Linked DNA regions of Solwaraspora sp. WMMD1047. The protein of the gene in region 1 interacts with the protein of each later gene in a pairwise test. Links are inferred from orthologs where the notes say so. Each region holds a gene or a part of one and is shown on either strand. Other genes may lie near its edges.

What was found.
Region 2: the proteins of dnaE (region 1) and O7627_RS04120 interact in binary tests that used the Escherichia coli proteins (3 or more experiments, as listed by UniProt). The link is inferred for Solwaraspora sp. WMMD1047 from one-to-one orthologs.

Annotation. Positions count from the first base shown.
Region 1 is NZ_JARUBL010000001.1:5,049,097-5,066,276, forward strand. What follows is about bases 9,688-13,743. They hold dnaE (DNA polymerase III subunit alpha), read right to left. Parts: upstream 13,425-13,743; coding sequence 9,888-13,424; downstream 9,688-9,887. Other genes in these bases: O7627_RS22855 (DUF2567 domain-containing protein), read right to left, coding at 9,688-9,706; O7627_RS22865 (AAA family ATPase), read right to left, coding at 13,512-13,743. Also shown: O7627_RS22800 (hypothetical protein), read left to right, coding at 1-812; O7627_RS22805 (ATP-binding cassette domain-containing protein), read left to right, coding at 850-1,875; O7627_RS22810 (hypothetical protein), read left to right, coding at 1,872-2,708; bifunctional 1-(5-phosphoribosyl)-5-((5-phosphoribosylamino)methylideneamino)imidazole-4-carboxamide isomerase/phosphoribosylanthranilate isomerase PriA, read right to left, coding at 2,721-3,446; O7627_RS22820 (hypothetical protein), read right to left, coding at 3,472-3,801; imidazole glycerol phosphate synthase subunit HisH, read right to left, coding at 3,798-4,439; O7627_RS22830 (hypothetical protein), read right to left, coding at 4,439-4,609; imidazoleglycerol-phosphate dehydratase HisB, read right to left, coding at 4,610-5,236; O7627_RS22840 (histidinol-phosphate transaminase), read right to left, coding at 5,233-6,357; hisD (histidinol dehydrogenase), read right to left, coding at 6,405-7,736; O7627_RS22850 (LON peptidase substrate-binding domain-containing protein), read left to right, coding at 7,924-8,802; more of O7627_RS22855, read right to left, coding at 8,717-9,687; more of O7627_RS22865, read right to left, coding at 13,744-15,155; O7627_RS22870 (hypothetical protein), read right to left, coding at 15,320-16,366; O7627_RS22875 (RluA family pseudouridine synthase), read right to left, coding at 16,416-17,180. UniProt on the Escherichia coli protein: DNA polymerase III is a complex, multichain enzyme responsible for most of the replicative synthesis in bacteria. This DNA polymerase also exhibits 3' to 5' exonuclease activity. The alpha chain is the DNA polymerase catalytic subunit.
Region 2 is NZ_JARUBL010000001.1:864,115-872,768, reverse strand. Bases 3,757-6,558 are described here. They hold O7627_RS04120 (pyridoxal phosphate-dependent aminotransferase), read left to right. Parts: upstream 3,757-4,461; coding sequence 4,462-5,655; downstream 5,656-6,558. Other genes in these bases: glmM (phosphoglucosamine mutase), read right to left, coding at 5,693-6,558; O7627_RS04125 (MmpS family transport accessory protein), read left to right, coding at 3,757-4,455. In the rest of the region: O7627_RS04135 (alpha/beta hydrolase), read left to right, coding at 1-1,423; glmS (glutamine--fructose-6-phosphate transaminase (isomerizing)), read right to left, coding at 1,433-3,346; more of O7627_RS04125, read left to right, coding at 3,604-3,756; more of glmM, read right to left, coding at 6,559-7,051; rpsI (30S ribosomal protein S9), read right to left, coding at 7,213-7,701; rplM (50S ribosomal protein L13), read right to left, coding at 7,748-8,191; O7627_RS04100 (nitrate/nitrite transporter), read right to left, coding at 8,385-8,654. UniProt on the Escherichia coli protein: Shows aminotransferase activity with methionine and histidine as substrates, and to a lesser extent also with phenylalanine.

The DNA.
Region 1 (17,180 bases):
GGGCGGGGGTGCTCTACTCGCCCTGGTTCGTGGTGCCGGCCCTGCTCGCCGCCGCCGCCGCGCTGGTGGTGGCGGTCGGCGACGCCGGCCAGCTCTACGCCGCCTCCCGGATGAACATCGGCCATCCGCTCGCGGTGGTCTCCTTCGTCACCACCTGGCTGGTGATCGCGGCGCACGAGGTGGCCCACGGGCTGACCTGCCGCCGGTTCGGCGGGGCCGCCACCGAACTCGGGGTGCTGTGGCGTTTCCCGCTGCTCACGCCGTACTGCAAGACCGACGACGTGGTGCTGTTCGCGCGCCGCCGGCACCGGGTCTACACCGCCTTCGCCGGGGTGTTCGTGAACCTGGTGGCGCTGGTGCCGTTCGCGCTCGGCTGGCTGCTGATCCCGGCCGGCGGGCACGCCCACGCGTTGGCCGGCTCGCTGCTGTTCTACGGCACCCTGACGGTGCTGCTGAACCTGCTGCCGGTGCTGCGCCTGGACGGCTACTTCATGCTCAACCACGCCACCGGGATGCTCGACCTGCGGCGGGACACCTGGCGGTTCTGGGGGGCGGTGCTGACCCGGCGCGGGGTCGGGGCGTTCCGGCCCGCCGACCGGGTCACCCACGCGCTGTACGGGTTCGCGGTGGCGGCGGTCGGCGCGACGCTGCTGGCCGCGATGGTGTCGCTGTGGTATCTCAACCTCAGCCGCTGGCTCAACGGGCCGGCCGCGGTGGCGATCCTCGCCGCCGAGGCGGTGGCGGTGGTCCTGCTGGTCCGCCAGCTGTTCCGCCGCCGGGCCAGGCGGGCCGCCGCGGAGCCGGCCCGGTGACGTGCCGCGGGCGCCGGGCCGGGCACCGGGGGCACCGGTGACGTCGGGCTCCGGGCCGGTGATCGAGACCGACGGACTGAGCCGGTCGTACCCGCCGGACATCCGGGCGGTCGACGACCTGCGGTTGACCGTGCGTCCCGGGGAGGTCTACGGCTTCCTGGGCCGCAACGGCGCCGGCAAGACCACCACGATGCGGATGCTCGTCGGCCTGGTCCGGCCGACCGCCGGGACCGGGCGGGTGCTCGGCCGCCCGCTCGGCGACCCGGCCGCGTTGGCCCGGGTGGGCAGTCTGATCGAGGCGCCGGCCTTCCAGCCGCACCTGTCCGGGCTGGACAATCTCCGGCTGCTCGCTCGCTATCTGGGGGTGGGCGACCCGGCGGCCCGGGCCGCGCTGGACCAGGTCGACCTGGCCGGCCGGGCCGCGCACCGCTACCGCACCTACTCGCTCGGCATGAAGCAGCGGCTCGGGGTGGCGGCGGCCCTGCTCGACGACCCGGAACTGCTGATTCTCGACGAGCCGACGAACGGGCTGGACCCGGCCGGGATGGCGGCGATGCGGGACCTGTTCCGGTCGTTGGCCGGGCGCGGCCGGACGGTGCTGCTCTCCAGCCATCTGCTCGGCGAGGTGGCGCAGGTCTGCGACCGGATCGGGATCATCCACGCCGGCCGGCTGGTCGTCGAGGGCGACCTGGCCGAGGTCCAGGCCCGGCTGGGCGGGCCGGGCACCGTGTCGGTCCGGGTGCGGCCGGTCGAGGCGGCGCTGGCCAGGTTGCGGGAACTACCCGGGGTACGGGTCCTGCGGGTCGACGGCGAGCTGGTCGAACTCGGCGGCGGCACCGCCGCGCCGCTCGCGGCCGACGCCGCCGATCAGTCGGACCGCGTCGCCGGGCCGGAGCTGGCGGCGGAGATCAACGAGGCGCTGGTGCTGGCCGGGGTGCGGGTGAGTGAGTTGAGCTGGGCGCGCCACACCCTGGAGGAGGTCTTCCTCGATCTCACCACCGAATCCCCCGATCCCCCGCGACAACTGTGGGCGCCGGGTGAGCCGCAGGAGGTTCGGCGATGACGGTACGCAGCCTGCGGGCGGAGCTCTTCGCCTTGCGCCGCCGCCCGGCGGTGTGGATCGTCGCCGCCGGCTGGACGGTCCAGATCATCTGTTTCGTCTACCTGATCACCTACCTGGTCTACCGGGCGGTGGCGGCGCAGCCGGAGGGCTCCGGCTCGGATTCGGGGCCGATCCTGGCCGATCTGCTGCCGGCCAGCGCGGACCACACGATCGTCGGGGCGCTGCCGATCTGGGGCGGCCCGGTGATGCTGGTCCTCGGCGCCCTGATCGCCGGCGGCGACCAGCGCTGGGGCACCCTGCGCACGGTGCTGGCCCGGTTCGCCGACCGGACGTCCTTTCTGCTCGGCCGGTTCCTCGCGCTGGCGCTCCTGCTGCTGGCGCTCTCGGTGCTCACGCTCGCGGTCAGCGCCGCGAGCAGCGTCGCCGTCGCGCTGGTGGAGGGGGCGGCGATCCGCTGGCCCGGCCCGGACCGGTTCCTGCTCGCGCTGGGCTCGATCTGGCTGATCTGCACCGCCTGGGGCATGGTCGGCTTCGTCCTCGCCCTGGCCACCCGCAGCCTGACCGCCGCCGTCGGCGCCGGGCTGCTCTGGACCCTGCTGGTGGAGAACGCGGTGACCGGCCTCGGCGGGCTGGTGCCGCTGCTCGGCGCGGTCCGGACGGTCCAGCTCAGCACCAGCTCCGGGTCGGTGGCGGCGGCGCTGGGCGCCAGCGGCGACGGTTTCGGGGTGGCCGCGGTCACCAGCGGCCCGGTCGCCGCCGGGGTGCTGGCCGGCTACGTGGTGCTGGCGCTGCTCGCCGCGCTCGTCATCTTCCGCCGCCGCGACCTGGCCTGAGCACGCCCCGGGCTACGGGTTGGCCAGCACCGCCAGCGCCTCGGCCACCGTGAAGGCGCCGGCGTAGAGCGCCTTGCCGGCGATCACACCCTCCACGCCGATCGACTCCAGCGCGGTCAGCGCCCGCAGGTCGTCCAGGGTGGAGACGCCGCCGGAGGCGATGACCGGCGCGTCGGTGCGGGCGCAGACCTCCCGGAGCAGGTCCAGGTTGGGGCCGCGCATGGTGCCGTCCTTGGTGATGTCGGTGACCACGTACCGCGCCGCGCCCGCCTTCTCCAGCCGCTCCAGCACCTCGTACAGGTCGCCGCCGTCGCGGGTCCAGCCCCGGGCGGAGAGGGTACGGCCGCGTACGTCCAGGCCGATCGCCACCCGGTCGCCGTACTCGCCGAGCACCCGGTCGCACCAGACCGGGTCCTCCAGCGCGGCGGTGCCGATGTTGACCCGGGCCGCCCCGGTGCCCAACGCGGCCCGCAGCGACTCGTCGTCGCGGATGCCGCCGGACAGCTCCACGGCGACGTCGAGCCGGCGTACCACGTCGGCGAGCAGGTGGGCGTTGGAGCCCCGCCCGAAGGCCGCGTCGAGGTCGACCAGGTGGATCCAGGTCGCCCCGTCGGACTGCCAGGCCAGCGCGGCCTCCAGCGGGTCGCCGTAGGTGGTTTCACTGCCGGCCGCCCCCTGCACGAGGCGCACCGCCTGACCGTCGGCGACGTCGACGGCCGGAAGCAGGGTCAGGCTCACAACGGGTCTCCTTGCATGTGGACGGTCAGATCCGCCGGCCGAGGGCGATCACCACGGCCGCCGGCAGGGCGAGGATCAGCAACACGATCAGCACCAGGCGCAGCGCGAGGTTGTCCACGAGCGCCCAGATCGCCGCCACCGCGAGCAGCGACAGCACGACGACACCGGCCCGCTCGGCCCGGCTGCGCCGCACGAAGAGCCGGCCGGTACGGCGGCGGTCCGGCAGCCGGGGGGTGAGCCGGCGCAGCAGCGTGCGGCGCCGCTGCCGCCGAGCCACCGCCCTGGCCCGGCGGGCCCGCTCGGCCTCGGCCTGGGCCTGCCGGGCGGCCCGGCGCCGGGCCCGCTCCTTGCTCACAGCGTGCCGAGCCAGTTGCGCAGCAGCCCGGCGCCGGTGTCGCCGGACTTCTCCGGGTGGAACTGCGCGGCCGACAGCGGTCCCCGCTCGACCGCGGCGACGAACGGCGTCTCGTGGGTGCAGGTGGTGACCAGGGCACCCGCGTCGGCCAGTCCGGCGGCGTCACCGGCGGCGTACGAGTGGACGAAGTAGAACCGGCTGTCCGCCGGCAGGCCCGCGAAGAGGCCGGAGCCGGCCGGTGGCCGTACCGTGTTCCAGCCCATGTGCGGGATGCGGCGGGCCGCCAGCCGGGTCACCCCGCCCGGCAGCAGGCCGAGCCCCTTGCTGACCACGCCGTGCTCCTCGCCGTACTCGAAGAGGATCTGCATGCCGACGCAGATGCCCAGCACCGGCCGGCCGGCGGCCACCCGGTCGGCGATGACCGGCCCGGCGCGCAGCTCGTCGATGCCGGCCATGCAGGCCGCGTACGCCCCGACGCCCGGCACCACCAGACCGTCGGCGGTCGCGGCGGCGGCCAGGTCGGCGGTGACGGTGACCTCGGCGCCGGCCCGTTCCAGCGCCCGCTCGGCCGAGCGGAGGTTGCCCGAGCCGTAGTCGAGCACCACCACCGTCGGCCGGCGGCCGGCTGCGGCGGCCATCAGTTGTCCCCGGGGAGCAGCCAGAAGACGCCGCCGGCGGCGCTGAGCAGGGCCAGCGCCCCGACCACGCCGAGCATCGCCCGGGGTGCCCCCTGCCGGGCCAGCGACCAGGCGCCGCCGACCAACACGCCGGCCAGCGCGAACAGCGCGATCGGCAGCACGGTGCCCATCTACAGCACGCCCTTGGTGCTGGGCACGGCGCCGCTGTTGCGCGGGTCGATCGAGGTGGCCTCGCGCAGCGCCCGGGACACGGCCTTGAACTGGGCCTCCACCACGTGGTGGGCGTCCGGTTGGGCGCCGGGCCGGCCCTCGCGCAGCACGGTCACGTGCATGGTCAACCGGGCCGCCTGCCCGAACGACTCCCAGACGTGCCGGGTGAGGCTGGTCGGGTAGACCGGGCCGGCGTTGCCGAAGATGTACGGCGCCAGCGTCGCCGGTTCGTCGTGCACCACGTACGGCCGGCCGGACAGGTCGATGGCGGCCCGGACCAGCACCTCGTCCATCGGTACCGTCGCCGAGCCGTACCGGCGGATGCCGGCCTTGTCGCCGAGCGCGGAGTCGAAGGCCGCGCCCAGCGCCAGCGCGGTGTCCTCGATGGTGTGGTGGGCGTCGATCTCCAGGTCGCCGATGGTGCGCACGGTCAGGTCGTAGCCGCCGTGCCGGGCGATCTGGTTGAGCATGTGGTCGAAGAACCCGACGCCGGTGCCGATCTCGGCCTTGCCGGTGCCGTCCAGGTCCAGCTCGACGACGACCTTCGTCTCGTTGGTGATCCGCTCGATCCGGGCGGTTCTGCTCACTGTCCGACCTTTCTGCTGGGCGCGGTGACGTGCCGCACGGCCTCCAGCGCGGTGAGGAACGCGTCGGTCTCCGCCGGGGTGCCGGCGGTGACCCGCAGCCAGCCGGGCAGCCCGACGTCGCGGACCAGCACCCCGTGCGCCAGCAACGCCTGCCACACCGCCCGCTGGTCGCCGCCGGGCGCGAACCCGGCGACGGAGAAGAGTACGAAGTTGGCGTCGCTGGCCGCCACCGTGATCCCGCGGCCGGTCAGCTCGGCGACGATCCGGTCCCGCTGCTGCTTGATCGCCGCGACCGTGCCGAGCAGCACGTCGCGGTGGGCCAGCGCCGCCCGGGCGGCGGCCTGGGTGAGCGCGGAGAGGTGGTATGGCAGCCGGACGAGCTGGACGGCGTCCACCACCGCGGGGTGGGCGGCCAGGTAGCCGAGTCGTCCCCCGGCGAAGCCGAACGCCTTGCTCATCGTCCGGGTCACCACCAGCCGGGGATGCCCGGGCAGCAGCGCGAGCGCGGTCGGGGTGCCGGGCCGGGCGAATTCCGCGTACGCCTCGTCGACGATCACCATGCCGGGCGCGGCGGCCAGCACGGCGTCGACCACGGCCGGGTCCAGGGCGGTCCCGGTCGGGTTGTTCGGCGAGCAGAGGAAGACCAGGTCCGGCCGGTGTTCGCGGACCTGGGCCACGGCGTCGTCGGCGGTCAGGCCGAACTCGGCGTCCCGCCGGCCGGCCACCCAGCCGGTTCCGGTGCCCAGCGCCAGCAGCGGATGCATCGAGTACGCCGGGGTGAACCCGAGCGCCACCCGGCCCGGCCCGCCGAACGCCTGCAGCAGTTGCTGCTGGACCTCGTTGGACCCGTTCGCCGCCCAGAGGTTCGCGGTGGTCAGCCCGTGCCCGAGGTAGTCGGCCAGGTCGGCGCGCAGCGCCACCGCGTCCCGGTCCGGGTAGCGGTTCAGGTCGCGCAGCTCGGCGGCGACCGCCTTGCCGATCGCGTCCACCACCGGCTCCGGCACCGGGTACGAGTTCTCGTTGGTGTTCAGCCGCACCGCGACGTCGAGTTGCGGCGCCCCGTACGGCCGCAGCCCGCGCAGATCGTCCCGGATCGGCAGGTCGTCCAGGCCGGTAGGGATCGGCAGATCCTGGGAGCCGGTAGGGATCGGCGGATCCTGGGCGCCGGTCACGACGGCACCTGGGCGGACGACCGGAACCGGGCCTGCACGGCCTGGCCGTGGCCGGGCAGGTCCTCCACGTTGGCCAGGGTGACGACGTGGTCGGCCACGTCGCGCAGGGCCGCCTCGTCGTACTCGACGATGTGGATGCCGCGCAGGAACGACTGCACGGACAGTCCGGAGGAGTGCCGGGCGCAGCCGCCGGTCGGCAGCACGTGGTTGGAGCCGGCGCAGTAGTCGCCGAGCGACACCGGCGCGTACGGGCCGACGAAGATGGCGCCGGCGTTGCGGACCCGCATCGCCCACTGCCGGGCGTCCCGGGTCTGGATCTCCAGGTGCTCGGCCGCGTACGCGTCGACCACCCGCAGACCGTGCGCCAGATCGTCGACGAGCACCGCGCCGCTCTGGTCGCCGGTCAGCGCGGCGGTGATCCGCTCGACGTGCTTGGTGGCGGCCACCTGCCGCGGCAGCTCCCGCTCGACCGCCTCGATCAGCTCCACCGAGGGGGTGACCAGCACGCTCGCCGCGAGCGGGTCGTGTTCGGCCTGGCTGATCAGGTCGGCGGCCACGTGCACCGGGTCGGCGGTGTCGTCGGCCAAGATGGCGATCTCGGTCGGCCCGGCCTCGGCGTCGATGCCGACCACCCCGCGCAGCAGCCGCTTGGCGGCGGTCACCCAGACGTTGCCGGGTCCGGTGATCATGTCGACCGGCTCGCACCGGTCGGTCCCGGCGGCGTCGGTGGCGGACCCGTAGCCGAGCATCGCCACCGCCTGGGCGCCGCCGACGGCGTAGACCTCCTCGACCCCGAGCAGCGCGCAGGCGGCCAGCACCCGGGCGTCGGGCAGCCCGCCGTTCTCCCGCTGGGGCGGGCTGGCCACCACCAGTGCCCGGACGCCGGCGACCTGGGCCGGGATCACGTTCATGACGACTGTCGACGGGTACATGGCCAGGCCGCCGGGGACGTAGAGACCGACCCGGTCGACCGGCACCCAGCGCTCGGTGACCGTGCCGCCCGGGACCACCTGGGTCGTGGTGTCGGTCCGGCGCTGGTCGGCGTGCACCCGGCGGGCCCGCTCCGCGCACTCGACGAGCGCCGCGCGGACCTCGGGTTCGAGTGCGGATTCGGCCGCCGCGATCGCCTCGGCGGGCACCCGGACCCGGTCCAGGCTGATCCCGTCGAAGCGTTCGGTCGCCTCCCGGATCGCCGGGTACCCATGCGCGCGGACCGCCTCGACGATCGGGCGGATCTTCTCCACCGCCACCGAGACGTCCAGCTGGGCACGGGGCAGCAGGCCGTGTGGGTCACGCGCGCCGCCGCGCAGGTCGATCCGGTTCAGCACGCCTGCGAGTCTAGGCGGCCGCTGATGGTCGGGCCGAGGCCGTCCAGCGGGCGGGACGGTGAGCCCGGCCACGGGCGAACGCGGGCCGGCGCCGGGAGGGTCCGGGGGCGGGCGCCGAGGTGATCGCTCACCGGTAGCCGGCGGCTCCGCCGCCGGCCGGGCTGGCGTCGGAGGTTAGGCTCGACCGGTGAGTGCGCGGCTGCCGGTCTTCCCGCTCGGGACGGTGCTGTTTCCCGGCCTGGTGCTGCCGCTGCACATCTTCGAGGAGCGCTACCGGGCGCTGATCCGCCATCTGATCGGGCTGCCCGACGGCACCCCCCGCGAGTTCGGCGTGGTCGCGGTCCGCAGCGGGTGGTCGGCCGCCACCACCGCGGCCGGCCCCGGCGGCCAGCCCAGCTCGGTCGGCCCGATCGGCACCACCGGCACCATCGGCCCCAGCGGCCCCAGCGGCCCCAGCGGCCCGGCCGAGGCCGGTGGCCCGACCGGCTCGGGTGGCCCGACCGGCGGCGCCGGTCCCGGTGCCGGGGCGGGTGGCGGCGGGCCTTCGGGCGGGTACGGGACCGGGCCGGGCCGGGGCGGGGCGGTGCTGCACGAGGTGGGTTGCACGGCCGAGTTGCGCCAGGTGACCGAGTTACCGGACGGCCGGTTCGACGTGGTGACGGTGGGGCGGCGGCGGTTCCGGATCGTCGACGTGGCGGAGGGGTCCGAACCGTATCTGACCGCGGCGGTGGACTGGCTGCCCGAGCCGGCCGGTCGGGAGGACGTGGCCGACCTGCTCGCGCCCCGGGTGCTCGCGGTCTTCCGGCAGTACCTGGGGCTGATCCGGGACGATCCGGAGGAGATCTCCGAGCAGCTGCCTGACGATCCGACGGTGTTGTCGCACCTGGTGGCGGCGACCGCGGCGCTGAGCCTGGCGGACCGTCAACGGCTGCTGGCCACCCTGGACACGGCCGGTCGGCTCCGCGCCGAGCTGCGTCTGCTCACCCGCGAGGCGACTCTGTTGCGCCAGGTTCGGGCGGTGCCGGTGCCGCTGCCGGAGCTGGCCGTTCCGACGAGCCCCAACTGACCACCGGCGGCTCGCCGCCCCCGGCCGTCTGGTCGGCAGCAGGAACGTCGCTGGCGGTGCCCGGATCGGTGACGACGGCGGCTCCGTTCGCCTCAGCGACATCACCTGCGCCACCGGCACCGAACCCCCCGGCGGTTTCCACCGTTGCCGTTCCCGTTCCCGCCGGCGGTCCGCCGGGACCGGCGTCGTATCGCAGGTGGTCGGGCTCAGGTCGCAGCGAGGGGTGCCCCGACCAGCCCGCGAGCAGGGTGTACATGACCGCCACGCCGAATGCCGGCAGCAGCAGGTTGCCCTGGATCGTCGGGATCACCCCCAGCACCCACTCGAAGCCACCGGCCCGCAGGTCCGGCGGCCGGTTGAGAATGTCCCCGACCTGGGCGTCGGCGAGCAGCCGCTGGTACTCGGCGAGGCCGATCCGGCGCCCGACCTGCCAGGCGACCACCGCCGCGCCGAGCGCGCCGAGCACCGCGACGATCAGGCCGAAGGGCCCGCGCCGGCGGCGCAGCAGCAGCCAGACCGCGATCGCGGTCGCCACGCCGAAGCAGAGCCCGATAAGCGTGAACCAGCCGTCGGCGGCGATGAACTCCTCCGGCTGGGCCTGGGTCAGGACCGCCCCGTCCGCGGTTTTGCGGACCGGCACGGCCGGGGCGAGGGCCGCCCAGAGCAACCCGATCGGCAGTCCCAGCAGGGTGATCCCGGCGGCCGTCGCAACTCCGACAAGCGCCGCCAACCCGGGCCGTCGGCCACCGCCGACCGGCGGCCCGGCCGGGACCGGGCCGGCCGAAACCGGGCCGGCCGCCGTGGGGCCGGTCTGGGCGGCCGGCACGGTCGGGTCAGCCGGCAGCGACGTGCCGTCGCCGGCGTCTCCGGACGGCGGATGGGGTTCGGAAGTGGCCGGGCTCACCTGGTGATCCTCTCAGGCCGGACCGGCGATCCGGCCGGCGGACCCGGGATCGGTGGCCGCGGACCGGCGGATCGGGCGGCGGAGCCGCGATCGGTGGCCGCGGACCGGCGGCCGGGCGGCGGAGCCGCGATCCGGCCGGTTTCCCGGCCACCTGCCGGTCCGGCCGGGTGACCGCCGCTTCTCAGCCGGCCACCGCGCTGGGGCCGAGCAGCGCCTTGAGGTCGGCCATCAGCGCCGTGGTGGGCGCCACCCGCAGCGGTCCCAGCCGCAGCACCGTCGCCCGGGAACCGTTGACCAGCCGGACGTGCACCTCGGCCGACCCGGGATGGCTGGTCAGCACCTCCCGCAGCCGCTCCACCAGCGGCGGGGTGCAGCGGGCCGGCGGCAGCGCGAGGATGACGGGCTTCACCTCGTCGGCCGCGGTGATCTCCGGCACCGACAGGTCCATCGCCATCAGCCGGGGCTGGTCGTCGCGCCGGTCCACCCGGCCCTTCACCACGACGATGGCGTCCTCGGCGATGTACTGGCCGACGAGTTCGTAGGTGTTCGGGAAGAACAGCACCTCGACCGCGCCGCCCAGGTCCTCCAGGCTCGCCGACGCCCACGCCCGGCCCTGCTTGGTGATCCGCCGCTGCACCCCGGAGAGGATCCCCGCGAGGGTCACCACCTGGCCGTCGGGCACAGCCCCCTCCTCGCCGAGCGAGGCGATGGAGCGGTCGGCCGCCGCGGCGAGCACGTGCTCCACCCCGAACAGCGGGTGGTCGGAGACGTAGAGCCCGAGCATCTCCCGTTCGAAGGTGAGCAGGTCGGTCTTGTCCCACTCGGTGCTGGGAATCTGCGGGGTGACCACCATCGCGCCGCCGGGCGCGCCGTCGCCGGCGCCGAACGCGTCGCCGAACAGGTCGTACTGGCCGACCGCCTCGTTGCGCTTGATGTCGAGGAAGGAGTCGATCGCGTCGGCGTGCACGGCGAGCAGCCCCTTGCGGGTGTGCCCGAGCGAGTCGAAGGCGCCCGCCTTGATCAGCGATTCGACGGTGCGCTTGTTGCAGGCGACGGCGTCGACCTTGCGCAGGTAGTCGTAGAAGTCGGTGTAGGCGCCCTTCTCCCGGCGGTTGCGCCGGATGGACTCCACCACGTTGACGCCGACGTTGCGGACCGCGGCGAGGCCGAACCGGATGTTCTCGCCGACCGCGGCGAACCGGGCGTTGGACTCGTTCACGTCCGGCGGCAGGACCTTGATCCTCATCCGCCGGCACTCGGCCAGGTAGACGGCGGCCTTGTCCTTGTCGTCGCCGACGCTGGTGAGCAGGGCGGCCATGTACTCGGCCGGGTAGTTGGCCTTGAGGTACGCGGTCCAGTACGAGACCAGCCCGTACCCGGCGGTGTGTGCCTTGTTGAAGGCGTAGTCGGAGAACGGGACCAGGATGTCCCAGAGCGTCTTGATCGCCTCCGGGGAGTAGCCGTTGTCCCGCATGCCCTGCGAGAACGGCACGTACTCCTTGTCCAGGATCTCCTTCTTCTTCTTGCCCATCGCCCGGCGCAGCAGGTCGGCGGCGCCGAGGGTGTAGCCGGCGAGCTGCTGGGCGATCGCCATCACCTGCTCCTGGTAGACGATCAACCCGTAGGTGTCGCCCAGGATCTCGGCGAGCGGCTCGGCCAGCTCCGGGTGGATCGGCACCACCGGCTTGCGGTTGTTCTTGCGGTCGGCGTACTCGTTGTGGGCGTTGGCGCCCATCGGACCCGGCCGGTAGAGGGCGAGCACCGCCGAGATGTCCTCGAAGTTGTCCGGCACCATCGAGCGCAGCAGCGACCGCATCGGCCCGCCGTCGAGCTGGAACACCCCGAGCGTGTCGCCCCGGGCCAGCAGCTCGTAGGTGGGTTTGTCGTCCAGCGGCAGCTCCTCCAGGACCATGTCCAGGCCCCGGTTCTCCTTGATCGACTCGACGCAGTCGTCCATCACGGTGAGGTTGCGCAGGCCCAGGAAGTCCATCTTGAGCAGGCCGATGGTCTCGCAGGCGCCCATGTCCCACTGGGTGATGATGGCGCCGTCCTGCTCGCGCTTCTGGATCGGCAGCACGTCCATCAGCGGGTCCCGGGACAGGATCACCCCGGCGGCGTGCACCCCCCACTGCCGCTTGAGCCCCTCCAGCCCCTTGGCCGTGTCGACGATCTTCTTGACCTCGGCGTCGGACTCGTAGAGCTGGCGGAACTCCACCGCCTCCGGGTAGCGCGGGTGCTTCGGGTCGAAGATGCCGCCGAGCGGGATGTCCTTGCCCATCACCGGCGGCGGCATCGCCTTGGTGATCCGGTCGCCCATCGCGAACGGGTAGCCGAGCACCCGGGCGGCGTCCTTCACCGCCGCCTTCGCCTTGATCGTGCCGTAGGTGATGATCTGGGCGACCCGCTCCTCGCCGTACCGCTCGGTCGCGTACCGGATCATGTCGCCGCGCCGACGCTCGTCGAAGTCCATGTCGATGTCGGGCATCGAGACGCGGTCGGGGTTGAGGAACCGTTCGAAGAGCAGGCCGTGCGGGATCGGGTCCAGCTCGGTGATGCCCAGGGCGTACGCGATCAGGGCGCCGGCGGCCGACCCACGGCCCGGACCGACCCGGATGCCCTCCCGCTTGGCGTAGTCCACCAGGTCGGCGGTGACCAGGAAGTAGCCGGGGAAGCCCATCTTCAGGATCACGTCGAGCTCGTACTCGGCCTGCTTGCGGTGCCCCTCCGGCACGCCGCCGGGGAACCGCCGCTCCAGCCCGCGCAGCACCTCCTTGCGCAGGAAGGTCTCCTCGGTCTCGCCGGCCGGCACCGGGAACTGCGGCATCAGGTTGCGGGAGGCGAACAGCGCCGAGTAGTCGCCGATCTTCTCGGCGATCTCCAGGGTGTTGTCGCAGGCGCCCGGCACCTCCGCGTCCCACAGCGCCCGCATCTCGGCCGGCGACTTGAGGTAGAAGTCCCGGGCGTCGAACTTGAACCGCTTCGGGTCGGCCATCGTCGACCCGGACTGCACGCAGAGCAGCACCTCGTGCGCGTCGGCATCCCGGTCGTAGGTGTAGTGCAGGTCGTTGGTGGCCACCGGCTTGAGGTTGAGCCGCTTGCCGAGCCGGATCAGGTCCTGCCGGACCCGGGTCTCGATGTCCAGACCGTGGTCCATCAGCTCCAGGTAGTAGTTGTCCGCACCGAAGATGTCCCGGAACTCGGCCGCCGACTCGCACGCCTTGTCGAAGTTGCCGATCCGCAGCCAGGTCTGCACCTCGCCGGAGGGGCAGCCGGTGGTGGCGATGATCCCCTTGCCGTACTCGTGCAGCAGTTCGCGGTCCGCGCGCGGCTTGTAGAAGTACCCCTCCAGGCTGGCCCGCGACTGCATCCGGAACAGGTTGCGCAGCCCGTCACCGTCCGCGGCGAGCATGGTCAGGTGGGTGTACGCGCCACCGCCGGAGACGTCGTTCTCGCCGCCGTCGGCCCAGCGCACCCGGGTCCGGTCCCGCCGGTCGGTGCCCGGGGTGAGATACATCTCGCTGCCGATGATCGGCCGGATCCCGGCCGCGGTGGCCTGCTTGTAGAAGTCGTACGCCCCGAACAGGTTGCCGTGGTCGGTCATCGCCAGCGCGGGCATGCCGAGCCGGTTGGCCTCGGCGAACAGGTCCTTGAGTCGGGCCGCCCCGTCGAGCATCGAGTACTCGGTGTGTACGTGCAGGTGCACGAACGAGTCAGCCACGGATCCCCTCCACCTCTGCGCCACCCCCCGGCGCCGCTGGCAGCCTAGTCCTGAAGTGATCGGCCGGCCAGGCACCGGGCCGCGGGGTCAGCGGGCGAAGGGTTCGACCATCACCGATGCCGCCAGCAGCCACGCCTGCCGGGTCTCGTCCTGGAGCTGGTGGTACTCGATGGAGGAGCCGGTCTCCAGCGCGGCGTCGTACGGCACCACCGCCACCGCCCGGGTCCGGGTGGCGAAGTGCCGCTGCAGATCGTCCAGGAGCGGCGACCGGCCCGGAGTCGGGCAGGAGAGCAGGGTCACCGCGTTGTCGGCCAGCTCGCCCATCCCGACGTCGTGCAGCAGGTCGAGCATCCAGTCGGCGGTGAAGGCGGCGTCCTCGCGCGGCACCGTGGTGACGACCAGCTGGTCGGCGGCCTGCAGCACGGTCTGCCAGTTCGCGCTCTCCACGTTGTTGCCGGTGTCCACGCAGATCACGTCGTGGGTGCGGCGCAGCAGCTCCAGCACCCGGCGGACGGTGTGCTGGTCGAGCCGTTGGGCGAAGCGTGGGCTCTCCTCCCCGGCCAGCACGTCGTACGAGCCGTCGGAGGCGTGCCGCAGGTAGTCGTCGAGCCGGTCGGTCAGGTCGGCGCCGTGCCGGGACTCGACGTCCAGCAGGTCGGCGACCAGGTGCCGGATCGTCCGGGCGTGTCGGGCACTGCCGGCCCGCAGCCCGAGGGTGCCGCGCAGCTCGTTGTCGTCCCAGGCCAGCACGCCCCGGCCGCGCACGCTGCCGATGGTGGCAGCGCCGAGGACGGTCGCGGTGGTCTTGTGTACGCCCCCCTTGGGGTTGGCGAAGGCCAGCACCCGCGGGGTGCCGAGGTCGCGGCGCAGCACGCTCACCGCCCGCTCGACCTCGCTGTCGGTCCGGCTCTCCTGCCACTCCACCCGGGCCGGGTAGCCGGCCTCGCGGGTCACCCGGGCCCGCTCGGGGGCGGGCTGCGGCGGCACCGGAGGATGGCCGCGCCGGGCCGGCGGCAGCGGCGGGGCGGGCATCCGCTCCGGACCGGGATGCACCGGCGGCGGCGCGACCGGGGGGTGCGCGACCGGCGGCCCGGGTGGCGGGGGCGCGGGTGGCGGGACCGGCGGCGGCGCCACCACCGGGGGCGGCGCGACCGGGGCGGTGCGGTAGCCGTCGAGCAGCGCGTAGCGGGACTGCCGCGGCTCCGGCTGGTAACCGTTCTCCAGCAGCGCGTAGCGCGACTCGCCGGGCGGCGGGCCGGGGTCGGCACCGGGCCGCGGTGGCGGACCCGCCGGGTAGCCGGCACCGGCGGGGTAACCGGCCTCGGCCGGGTAACCGCCCTCGGCCGGCGACGCCTGTCCGGGGGCGGCCGGATAACCGGCCCGACGGGGTCGGATCGGCCGGGGCACCGGGGTGGACCCGGAATAGCCGGACCCGGGGCGCCCGGGGCCGGCACCGGGATGGTAGCCCGGCCCGGCACCGTAGTGCGGGTCGGCCGGCGGGCCGGGCCGGTAGCCCGGTTCGGGCTCGCCCGGAGCGCCGATGCTGGCCCGGCCCTGGGCGCCGTTGCCGGCGAGCCGGCCGGGCCGGTCGGCCTGACCGGCCTCGTCGCCACGCTCACCCTGGTCCGGGGAGTCGCCGGTGCGGCCAGCCAGCCGGGCCCGGTCGAGCAGAGCCCGCCAGCGGGGTGCTGATTCCGCCGGCCGGCCCCAGCCGGTCTCGGTGCCGTCCACGGCTCGCCCTCCCAGCGTTATCGGTCCCGCCCTGACAGGCTACGAAGCAAAACCTGTTCAGGCCACACCAGAGCACTCATCCCGCTGTCGTGACCCACTGCGCGGGATTTCCTTCCATCACCTCAACGCCCGGCTTTCCGTTCGCCGGCCACCCCGACCAGGGGCTACGGCACCGCCATCGGGCTGCTCTCCTCCACGTCGACCGGGGACGGCTCGGCGTCCGGGGCCGGGCTCGACGGGGACGGGTCCGTGCTCGGCGCCGCGCTCGGCTCCGGCGGGGAAGCCGGGTCGGTGGGCGGCGCGGTGACCGACGCCGACGGCGTGGCCGACAGCGGCGGCGGTTGCGCCGGTTGCACTGGTTGCGCCGGTACGCCGCCGGTGGCCGGCGCCGGCAACTGCGAGTCGGCCGGCGGCCGGACCACGTCGTGCTGGTCCGGCAGTGGCGGGGAGAAGACGGCCCGGTCCAACCGGGTCACCTCCGGGGCCGGGTCGACGGCCCGGACCTCGGACCGGCGGGCGATCCGGTCCAGGGTGGCCGCGTCGGCCCGCACCACCGCCGCGTAGAGGCAGGAGCAGCGGCTGCGGTAGCCGGTGGCCTCCGCGCTGGCCACCTCGGCGCCGCTGTCGTACCAGCGGCGCAGCCCGGCGGCCCGGTCTCCGCTGCCGGTGACCGCGGCGCTGCGTTGCCGGTAGTCCGCCACCTCGCGGTCCTTCTCCTCGGCCACCCGCAGCATCCCCTCGGTCACGTCACCGGGCAGCCGGGCGGCCGGGATCCGGACGATCTCCGTCTGGATCTGCGGCAGGGGAACCCGGGCGAAGACCTCCGTGACCTCGGCGCCGGCCAGCACCGGCGCGAGCCGGTCCGGGCCGAGGTAGGCGGCGAGCGCGACCAGCGCGTAGGTCCGGACGGCCGGGCCGGTCGCCGGTGCGGCCAGCAACTCGGCCAGTTCGCCCCGGGTCGACGCGACGTAGCCGGGGATCGACTGTCCCTCGACGACACCGATCCGGGTCACCTCGCCGACTGTCGGATCTCCGACCGGACGCCGTTCGGCGGCCCAGACGGCGGTCACCAGGACGGCGGCGGACGACAACAGGGCCACCCCGGTCAGCATCCGCAACCGGACCGGACCGTGCCCGAGCCGGGCCAGGCCGCGCCCCAACGGGGGCAGCAGCCGACGGTCCAGCTGTCGCAACAGGTCGCCGGCACGCACGTGGTGGCACTCCCCTGGTCGGGTGGTGGTCGGTAGGCCCGGCGCCCGCTCAGTCACGCAGGACGGCGAGTGCGTGCCTCAGATCGTCAGGGTAGTCGCTGACGAACCGAACCTCTTCGGCCGTACGGGGGTGTAGAAAGCCCAGTTCGTGGGCGTGCAGCCACTGACGGGTCAGCCCGAGCCGGGCGGCGAGCGTGGGATCCGCGCCATATGTGAGGTCGCCCACGCAGGGGTGCCGCAGGGCGGACATGTGCACCCGGATCTGGTGGGTGCGGCCGGTCTCCAGCCGGACGTCGAGCAGGCTCGCCGCGGGGAACGCCTCGAGCGTGTCGTAGTGGGTCACGCTGGGCTTGCCGTCGGCCATCACCGCCCACCGGTAGTCGTGCACCGGGTGTCGGTCGATCGGCGCGTCGATGGTGCCGCGCAGCGGGTCGGGATGGCCCTGCACGACCGCGTGGTAGCGCTTCTCCACCTCGCGCGCCTTGAAGGCCCGCTTCAGGTGGCTGTACGCCTGCTCGCTCTTGGCCACCACCATCACCCCCGAGGTGCCGACGTCGAGCCGGTGCACCACGCCCTGCCGTTCGGCGGCGCCGCTGGTGGCGATGGTGTGCCCGATCGCGGCGAGGCCGCCGATCACGGTCGGTCCGGTCCACCCTGGACTGGGGTGGGCGGCGACACCGACCGGCTTGTCGACCACGACGATGTCGTCGTCGGCGTAGACGACCCGCAGACCGGCGACGGCCTGCGGGACGACGGTCACCGCCGCCGGCGGAGCGGGCAGCGTGACCTCCAGCCAGGAGCCGGCCGCGACCCG
Region 2 (8,654 bases), 4.2 Mb from region 1 along the record:
CGCCCGGTTGGCCGGCCCCACCGCCGTGCTGGCACTCGGCCGTCCGGCGTTCATCGAGATCGACCAGGTGCTGGCCGAGTTCGCGGCAGCCCTGACCAGGGCGCGAGCCCTGCTGGCCGCGGCGGTCGAGGCGGCCGACGCGGCGGGGGTGCTGGTGGACCGGCACGGCCGGGTGTCCCGGGCACCGACGGCCGGGCCGGTGGCCCGCGACGCCGGGCCGGACGCCGGCCACGCGGTGCGGGCGGTCGCGGCTCGAATCGCGGCGGCGTTGACGCTGGCCGAGACCGCCGACCGGACGGCCGCCGGCCGGTTGACCGTCCTGGCCGCAGCCGCACGGGCAGGCTGGACGGAGCACGCCGGTCGCGCTGGTCGCCCGGGTGGCGACGCGGACCCGGCCGGCGGTCCCGCCGCCCCGGGCGGTGCCGGATCGCTGCGGCCGCCGGGCGGCGCCGAGCCCGCCGACGTGCGGCGCTGGTGGGACGGGCTGACGGCGGCGCAGCGCCGGTGGCTGGTGGCGCACGAGCCGACGCTTGTCGGGCGGACCGACGGCGTCCCGGCCGACGCGCGTGACCAGGCCAACCGGCTGCTGTTGGCCGAGCGGGGGCCTGGTGCGTTGGCCGAGCGGGGAGCCGCGCTGGCCGACCGGCTCGGCAGCGACTCCGGGCAGCGCGCCTACCTGCTCGCCCTCGACCAGGCCGGGGACGGCCGGGCGGTCCTGGCGATCGGCAACCCGGACCGGGCCGACCATGTGGTCAGCTATGTGCCTGGCATGCAGGCCGACCTGCCCGGCATCGGGGCCGAGCTGATCCGCGTCGACCGGCTGGCCGAGCAGTGCGCCGTCGAGGCGCCGGGGCGCGCGAGCGCCGCCGTGCTCTGGCTCGACTACGACGCTCCGGACTTTGTCGACGAGGCGGCCAGCGACTCCCGTGCCCGCGACGCCGGGCCGGCCCTGCACCGGTTCCAGGAAGGGCTGCGGGCCAGCAACGACGGGCCGCCGGCCGGGCAGACGGTGGTCGGCTACAGCTACGGCGCGCTGGTGGTCGGGACCGCCGCCCGCGACCACGGTCTCGCTGCCGACCAGGTGGTGCTGCTCGGCGCCCCCGGGGTCGGCGTGGACCGGGCCGACGGGTTGGGCCTGCCGGCCGGGCAGGTCTGGGCCGGTACCGCCCGCGACGACCCGATCCAGTACGCCGCGCTGGCCCCGGGTGAGCTGCTGGAGCGGCTCGCCGTCGGGGTGTTCGCCCCGCTGGCCGGCCCGCTGGCCTTCGGCCAGCCGGCCGAGGACCTCTGGTTCGGCCGCAACCCGGCCGATGCGGCGTTCGGTGCCGGGCGGATTCCGACCGGACCGGGTGGCCACGCCGGCTACTGGACACCCGGCGGCCCGGCCCTGGCCGGCGTGGCCGAGGTGGCTACTCGACCGTGACCGTGGTGGCTATTCGACCGTGACCGACTTGGCCAGGTTGCGCGGCTGGTCCACGTCATAGCCCCGGGCCGCCGAGATCTCGGCCGCCAGGACCTGCAGCGGGATGGTGGTCACCAGCGGCGCCAGCAGGGTCGGCGTACGGGGCACGGCGATCAGGTGGTCGGCGTACGGCAGCACCGCCCGGTCCCCCTCCTCGGCGATCACGATCGTCCGGGCGCCCCGGGCGCGTACCTCCTGGATGTTCGACACGATCTTGTCGTGCAGCATGCCGCGGCCGGCCGGCGACGGCACCACGCAGACCACCGGCGTGCCCTGCTCGATAAGCGCGATCGGGCCGTGCTTCAGCTCACCGGCGGCGAACCCCTCCGCGTGCATGTACGCGAGTTCCTTGAGCTTGAGGGCGCCCTCCAGGGCGACCGGGTAGCCGACGTGCCGGCCGATGAAGAGCACGGTCGGCGCGGACCGGAGATCCTGGGCCAGCTGCCGGACCGGCTCCATCGCGGTCAGCAGGGTACGCAGCTTGTCGGGCATCTCCTGCAGTTGGGCGACGACGGCGGCCACCTCGTCGGCGTACTTGATCCCGCGGACCTGAGCCAGATGCAGACCGATCAGGTAGCACGCCACCAACTGGGTCAGGAACGCCTTCGTGGAGGCGACCGCGACCTCGGGGCCGCCGTGGGTGTAGAGAACGGCGTCCGACTCGCGCGGGATGGTCGAGCCGTTGGTGTTGCAGATCGCCAGCACCCGGGCCTTCTGCTCCTTGGCGTGCCGCAGCGCCATCAGGGTGTCCATGGTCTCGCCGGACTGCGAGATGACCACGATCAGGGTGGACCGGTCCAGCACCGGATCCCGGTACCGGAACTCGCTGGCCAGCTCCACCTCGCACGGAATCCGGGTCCAGTGTTCGATGGCGTACTTGGCGACCAGGCCGGAGTGGTAGGCGGTGCCGCAGGCGACGATGAAGACCTTGTCGACGTCACGCAGATCCTGGTCGGTGAGGCGGACCTCGTCGAGCATGATCTCGCCGCTGTCGGTCAGCCGGCCGAGCAGGGTGTCGGCGATGGCCTGCGGCTGCTCGGCGATCTCCTTGAGCATGAACCAGTCGTAGCCGCCCTTCTCGGCGGCCGAGGCGTCCCAGTCGATGTGGAAGTCCTTGCCGGCCGCCGGCGCTCCGTCGAAGTCGGTGATCGACACCTCGTCGGCGGTGATCAGCACGACCTGGTCCTGCCCCAGCTCCACCGCCTCCCGGGTGTGCTCGATGAACGCGGAAACGTCGCTGGCCAGGAAGTTCTCCCCGGTGCCCCGGCCGACCACGAGCGGCGAGTTGCGGCGCGCCCCGACCACCACGCCGGGCAGCGCCGCGTCGACCGCGAGCAGGGTGAACGCGCCCTCCAACCGTCGGCAGACGGCCCGCATCGCGGCGGCCAGCAGCGGCGGACCGGCCGGCTGCCCGTCGGCACGCATCCGGTCCAACTCGGCGGCGAGCAGGTGCGCGACGCACTCGGTGTCGGTGTCGCTGCCGAACTCGATCCCGCCGTCCTCCAGTTCCGCGCGGAGCTTGGCGAAGTTCTCGATGATCCCGTTGTGGATCACGGCCACCCGGCCGTCGACGGACCGGTGCGGGTGGGCGTTGCGGTCGGTCGGACCGCCGTGGGTGGCCCACCGGGTGTGCCCGATGCCGGTGCTACCGGCCGCGATGCCGAGCGGACCGGCGCCCGGATCGGCCGTGCCGCCGCCGGCCCGCTCGGCCAACGTCTTCTCGAGGTTGGCCAGCTTGCCGGCCTTCTTCTCGGTGAGCAGCTCGTCGTCGCAGACGATGGCGACGCCGGCCGAGTCGTAGCCGCGGTACTCCAACCGCCGGAGCCCGTCGACGACGATGTCCAGTGCCGGGCGAGCGCCGGCGTAACCCACGATTCCACACATGGTCCGCAGCGTATCCCAGCTTTCGCTCATTACTCCTGCTTGAAAGTAGCTGATTCAATCACTCTCCCTGCGCGATATCGCCCTTCTCGGGACCGATCGGCCGCCCGCACACCGGTCCGGCGAACGACGCACCGGCGTCCGGGGCACCCGGCGGGGTACGAAACCGGCCGGCCCGGGCCGGGCGCGGTACCGTGACCCCGCACAGACCCGTACGCCGTCCCGGCACCCGGCCACCGCCGTCGCCCCTGGAGCACTCGATGAGCGACTCGTCACCCCCGCCACCGTCCGAGCCGCCCGCCTCCGGACCCGGCCCGTCGTACGAGCCGCCGCCGCCGGGCCCGTCGTACGAGCCGTCGGCACCCACCCCGTCGTACGAGCCGCCGACCGTTCCCTATGAGGCGGGTCCCGCCTACCAACCGGGATACCCGCCCCCGGGCGACGCCGGCTACCCGCCATCCGGCTACCCGCCACAACCCGGTTATCCGCCACCGCCCGGTTATCCACCACCGCCCGGTTATCCACCACCACCCGGCTACCCGCCGCCGCCCGGCTATCCGCCGTACCAGCCCGGCCAGCCGGCGCCCGGCGGGTCCAAGCCGTCCGGGTCGGGCGGCGCAAACCGGGCGGTGCTGTTCATCGTGCTCGGCGTGGTTCTGGTGCTGCTGCTCTGCGCCGGCGCCTGCGTGGCCGGTTACGCCTTCCTGCGCGACACCGCCGAGTCGGTCGAGCGGGCCGTCGCCGAGGCGACCAGCTCCCCGACCAGCCCGCCACGGGCCACCGAGCCGTCACCGTCGGGTCGCCAACCGCTGCTGCCGCCGGGCTCCGGCGGGCCGGTGACCGTGGTCTACGAGGTGACCGGCGACGGCCCAGCCTCGGTCACCTATGTGGACGATTCCGGGCTGCCCAAGCAGGCCCTCAACGTCGAGTTGCCGTGGCGGACCGAGGTGACCATGCAGAACCAGGCCCTGATCATGCTGATCGCGCTGCGCACCGAGGCCGGCGACGGTTCGATCGGCTGCCGGCTCACCGTCGACGGTCGCGAGGTCGCCAAGACGGACGCCAGCGGCGGGTTCGCCACGGTCGACTGCACCAGCATCGGCGGAAACTGAGCCCGGATGGACATCGAGGCCGATCCGCTGGTACGCCGGATGCGCCCGTTCGGCACCACCATCTTCGCCGAGATGTCGGCGTTGGCGGTCCGCACCGGCGCGGTCAACCTGGGGCAGGGCTTCCCGGACACCGACGGACCACCGGAGATGCTGGCGTCCGCCGCCGAGGCGCTGATGAGCGGGCAGAACCAGTATCCGCCCGGACCGGGGATCCCGGCGTTGCGGGCCGCGGTGGCCGCCCACCAGCGTCGGTTCTGGGGTCTGGACTACGACCCGGAGCGAGAGGTGCTGATCACGGCCGGGGCGACCGAGGCGATCGCCGCCGCGATCCTCGGGCTCGCCGAGCCGGGTGACGAGGTGGTCTGCTTCGAGCCCTACTACGACTCGTACGCGGCCTCGATCGCGCTGGCCGGTGCGGTCCGCCGGCCGGTCACGCTGCGGCCCTCGGCCGGCGGCAGGTACGTCTTCGACCCGGCCGAGCTGCGCGCCGCGTTCGGGCCGCGCACCCGGCTGGTGCTGCTCAACTCCCCACACAACCCGACCGGGAAGGTCTTCGACCGGGCGGAACTCACTATGATCGCCGAGCTCTGCCAGGAGTACGACGCCTACGCGGTCACCGACGAGGTCTACGAGCACCTGGTCTTCACCGACGCGTCGAGCGGGCATCTGCCGCTCGCCGGCCTGCCCGGGATGCGGGGCCGGACGCTGCGCATCTCGTCGGCCGGCAAGACCTTCTCCTGCACCGGCTGGAAGATCGGCTGGGCGAGCGGCCCGGCCGCCCTGGTCACCGCCACGATGCGGGTCAAACAGTTCCTCACCTACGTCAACGGCGCGCCGCTGCAACCGGCGGTGGCGGTGGCGCTGGGCCTGCCCGACGACTACTACACCGGTTTCCGGGACGGGCTGCAGGCCCGCCGGGACCAGCTCACGGCCGGGCTGGCCGACGCCGGGTTCGACGTGCTGCCGTCCGAGGGCACCTACTTCGTCACGGCAGACATCACCGGCCTCGGCGGCCGCGACGGAGTGGAGTTCTGCCGGACCCTGCCGCAGCGGTGCGGGGTGGTGGCGGTGCCGACCCAGGTCTTCTACGACGACGCGGGGGCCGGCCGCCGGCTGGTCCGGTTCGCGTTCTGCAAGCGACCCGAGGTGCTGGCCGATGCGGTCGCCCGGCTCCGCGCCGGCGGTACCCACCGCGGCTGACCGCAGACCGTGCCGGCTGGCCGGGGGCCAGCGTCGGCTAACCGCCAGCGGGGCTGGCGGCCCGGACCTCGGCGGCGATCCGTTCGGCGATGGTCTGCGCCATCTCCAGCGTCGCCGCCTCGACCATCACCCGGACCAGCGGCTCGGTGCCCGACGGGCGCAGCAGCACCCGCCCGGTCCCGGCCAGCTCCGCCTCGGCCCGTTCGGCCGCCGCCAGCACCGCCGGAGCGCCGGCTCCGACGGTGCGGTCGCCCACCGGCACGTTTATCAGCACCTGGGGCAGCTTCGTGACCACCGAGGCGAGGTCGGCCAGGGCGTGTCCGGTGGCGGCCATCCGGGACATCAGCTGCAGGCCGGTGAGAATCCCGTCCCCCGTGGTGGCGTACGCGGGCAGCACGATGTGCCCGCTCTGTTCGCCGCCGAGCGCCAGGCCGGCGGCGCGCAGCTCGGCCAGCACGTACCGGTCGCCGACCTTGGTCTCGATCAGCCGGATGCCCTCCCGGGACATCGCCAGCCGCAGCCCGAGGTTGCTCATCACGGTGGCCACCAGGGTGTTGCCGGTGAGCGTGCCGGCGTCCCGCATGGCCAGCGCGAGGATGGCCATGATCTGGTCGCCGTCGATCGGTTCGCCGTCCGCCGTCACCGCCAGGCACCGGTCGGCGTCCCCGTCGTGGGCGATGCCCAGGTGCGCGCCGTGTTCGACCACCGCGGCCCGGAGCGCGTCCAGGTGCTGCGACCCGCAGTCCTCGTTGATGTTGAGGCCGTCCGGCTCGGCGTGGATGGCGATCACCTCGGCGCCGGCCTCCTGGTAGGCCACCGGCGCCACCTCGGCGGCGGCGCCGTGGGCGCAGTCCACCACCACCTTCAGCCCGTCGAGCCGGTTGGGCACGGTGCCGACCAGGTGCTTGACGTAGTGGTCCGCGCCGTCGAGCAGGTCGTGCACGCGGCCGACGCCGGCGCCGGTCGGGCGGTGCCAGCCGGCCGGCTCGCCGGCCTCGACCGCCGCCTCGATCCGCAGCTCCACCTCGTCGGGCAGCTTCTGCCCACCGGCGGCGAAGAGCTTGATCCCGTTGTCGGGCATCGGGTTGTGCGAGGCCGAGAGCATCACCCCGAGGTCTGCCTTGGTCTCGCTGACCAGGTGCGCCACGGCCGGGGTGGGCAGCACGCCGACCCGGACCACGTTGGCGCCGGCGCTGGCCAGACCGGCCACCACGGCCGCCTCCAGCATCTCCCCGCTGGCGCGGGTGTCCCGGCCGACCACCGCCAGTGGCTGGTGGCTGCGGTCGGACTCGGCAAGCGTGCGGGCGGCCGCCACGGCCACCGCCAGCGCCAGCTCGGGTGTCAGGTCGGCGTTCGCGCGGCCGCGTACGCCATCGGTGCCGAACAACCGGCCCATGCGGAGAACCTCCGAAAGTACGCCGTTGATGAGAAACCAGCCGGGACACGACCAGTCAAGAACAAATCACCCCGGGATGCGCGGCGATTGGCGATAGAACGCGGAACGGCCGGGACCGCCACCGCACGAGGGGTGGGCGGACCCGGCCGTCCGTCAGCAAATCAGCGCTTCGAGTACTGCGGGGCCTTACGGGCCTTCTTGAGGCCGTACTTCTTGCTCTCCTTGACCCGGGCGTCCCGGGTCAGGAAGCCGGCCTTCTTCAGCGCCGGCCGGTCGTCCGGCTCGAACGTGATGAGCGCCCGGGCGATGCCGAGCCGCAGCGCGCCGGCCTGGCCGGTGATGCCGCCGCCGCGCAGGTTGGCGATGACGTCGAAGGTCTCGACCTTCTCGGCGGTCACCAGCGGTTCCTTGATCATCTGCTGGTGGACCTTGCTGGGGAAGTACGCCTCCAGCTCGCGGCCGTTGCAGGTTATCTTGCCGCTGCCGGGCACGATCCGGACCCGGACGATGGCCTCCTTGCGGCGGCCGACGGTCTGGATCGGGCGGTCGCCACGCGGGACGCGGGCCACCGGAGCGCTGGTGGTGGTGGTAGCGGCGGGCGCGGCGGTCTCGCTGGGGGCCGTCGGGCTCGGCGCGATGGTGTCGGTCATGCGGTTTCCTTCGCCCGCGCTACAGCGCGATATTCCTGGCTCACGATCACTGAGCGATCTGCTTGATCTCGAACGGCACCGGCTGCTGCGCGGCGTGCGGGTGCTCGGCACCGGGGTAGACCTTCAGCTTCGTGATCAGCTTACGGCCCAGCTTGTTGTGCGGGAGCATCCCCTTGATGGCCAGCTCGACGGCCTTCTCCGGGCGCTTGGTGAGCAACTCGTCGTAGCCCACCTGCTTGAGGCCGCCCGGGTATCCGGAGTGCCGGTAGGCGACCTTGGTGTGCCGCTTGTTGCCGGTCAGGGCCACCTTGCCGGCGTTGACGATCACGACGAAGTCGCCGGTGTCGACGTGCGGCGCGAAAGTGGGCTTGTGCTTACCACGCAGCAACGTGGCGGCGTGGGTGGCCAGACGGCCCAGCACGACATCGGCGGCGTCGATCACATGCCACTGACGCTCGATCTCACCCGGCTTCGGGCTGTACGTACGCACAGGTCTACCTTGTCTCGTCGGCGGTCTGGGGTCGCGCGCCAGCCTGACCTCGCGGACTTGAAGCCCCCGCGGACATGGTGCCGAGCGCACACGAACGACCAAGCGTACCTGATGGGGCACGCCTACTGATGTCGCACAACAGCAGGCAACGATACCCGCTCGCGCGACCGGCGGTCAAAACGGGGTCGGAAGCTCACACCCCGGCCAGCCGGTGCGCCGACGGCCGCAGGTACGCCGCCCAGGTGACCGCGAAGCAGAGCGCGTAGAAGGCGATGAAGCCGAGGTACGCCGCGTCGGCGCTCTGATAGGTAAGGAACGACTGCCGGAAGGCGACGTTCACCAGCACCCCGCCGAACGCGCCGACCGCCCCGGCGATGCCCAGCAGCGCCCCGGCGAGCCGGCGGGACCGCCGCTCGGCGGCCTCGGGCGTCATCCCGGCCGCCACCGCCCGCTCCGCCTTGGC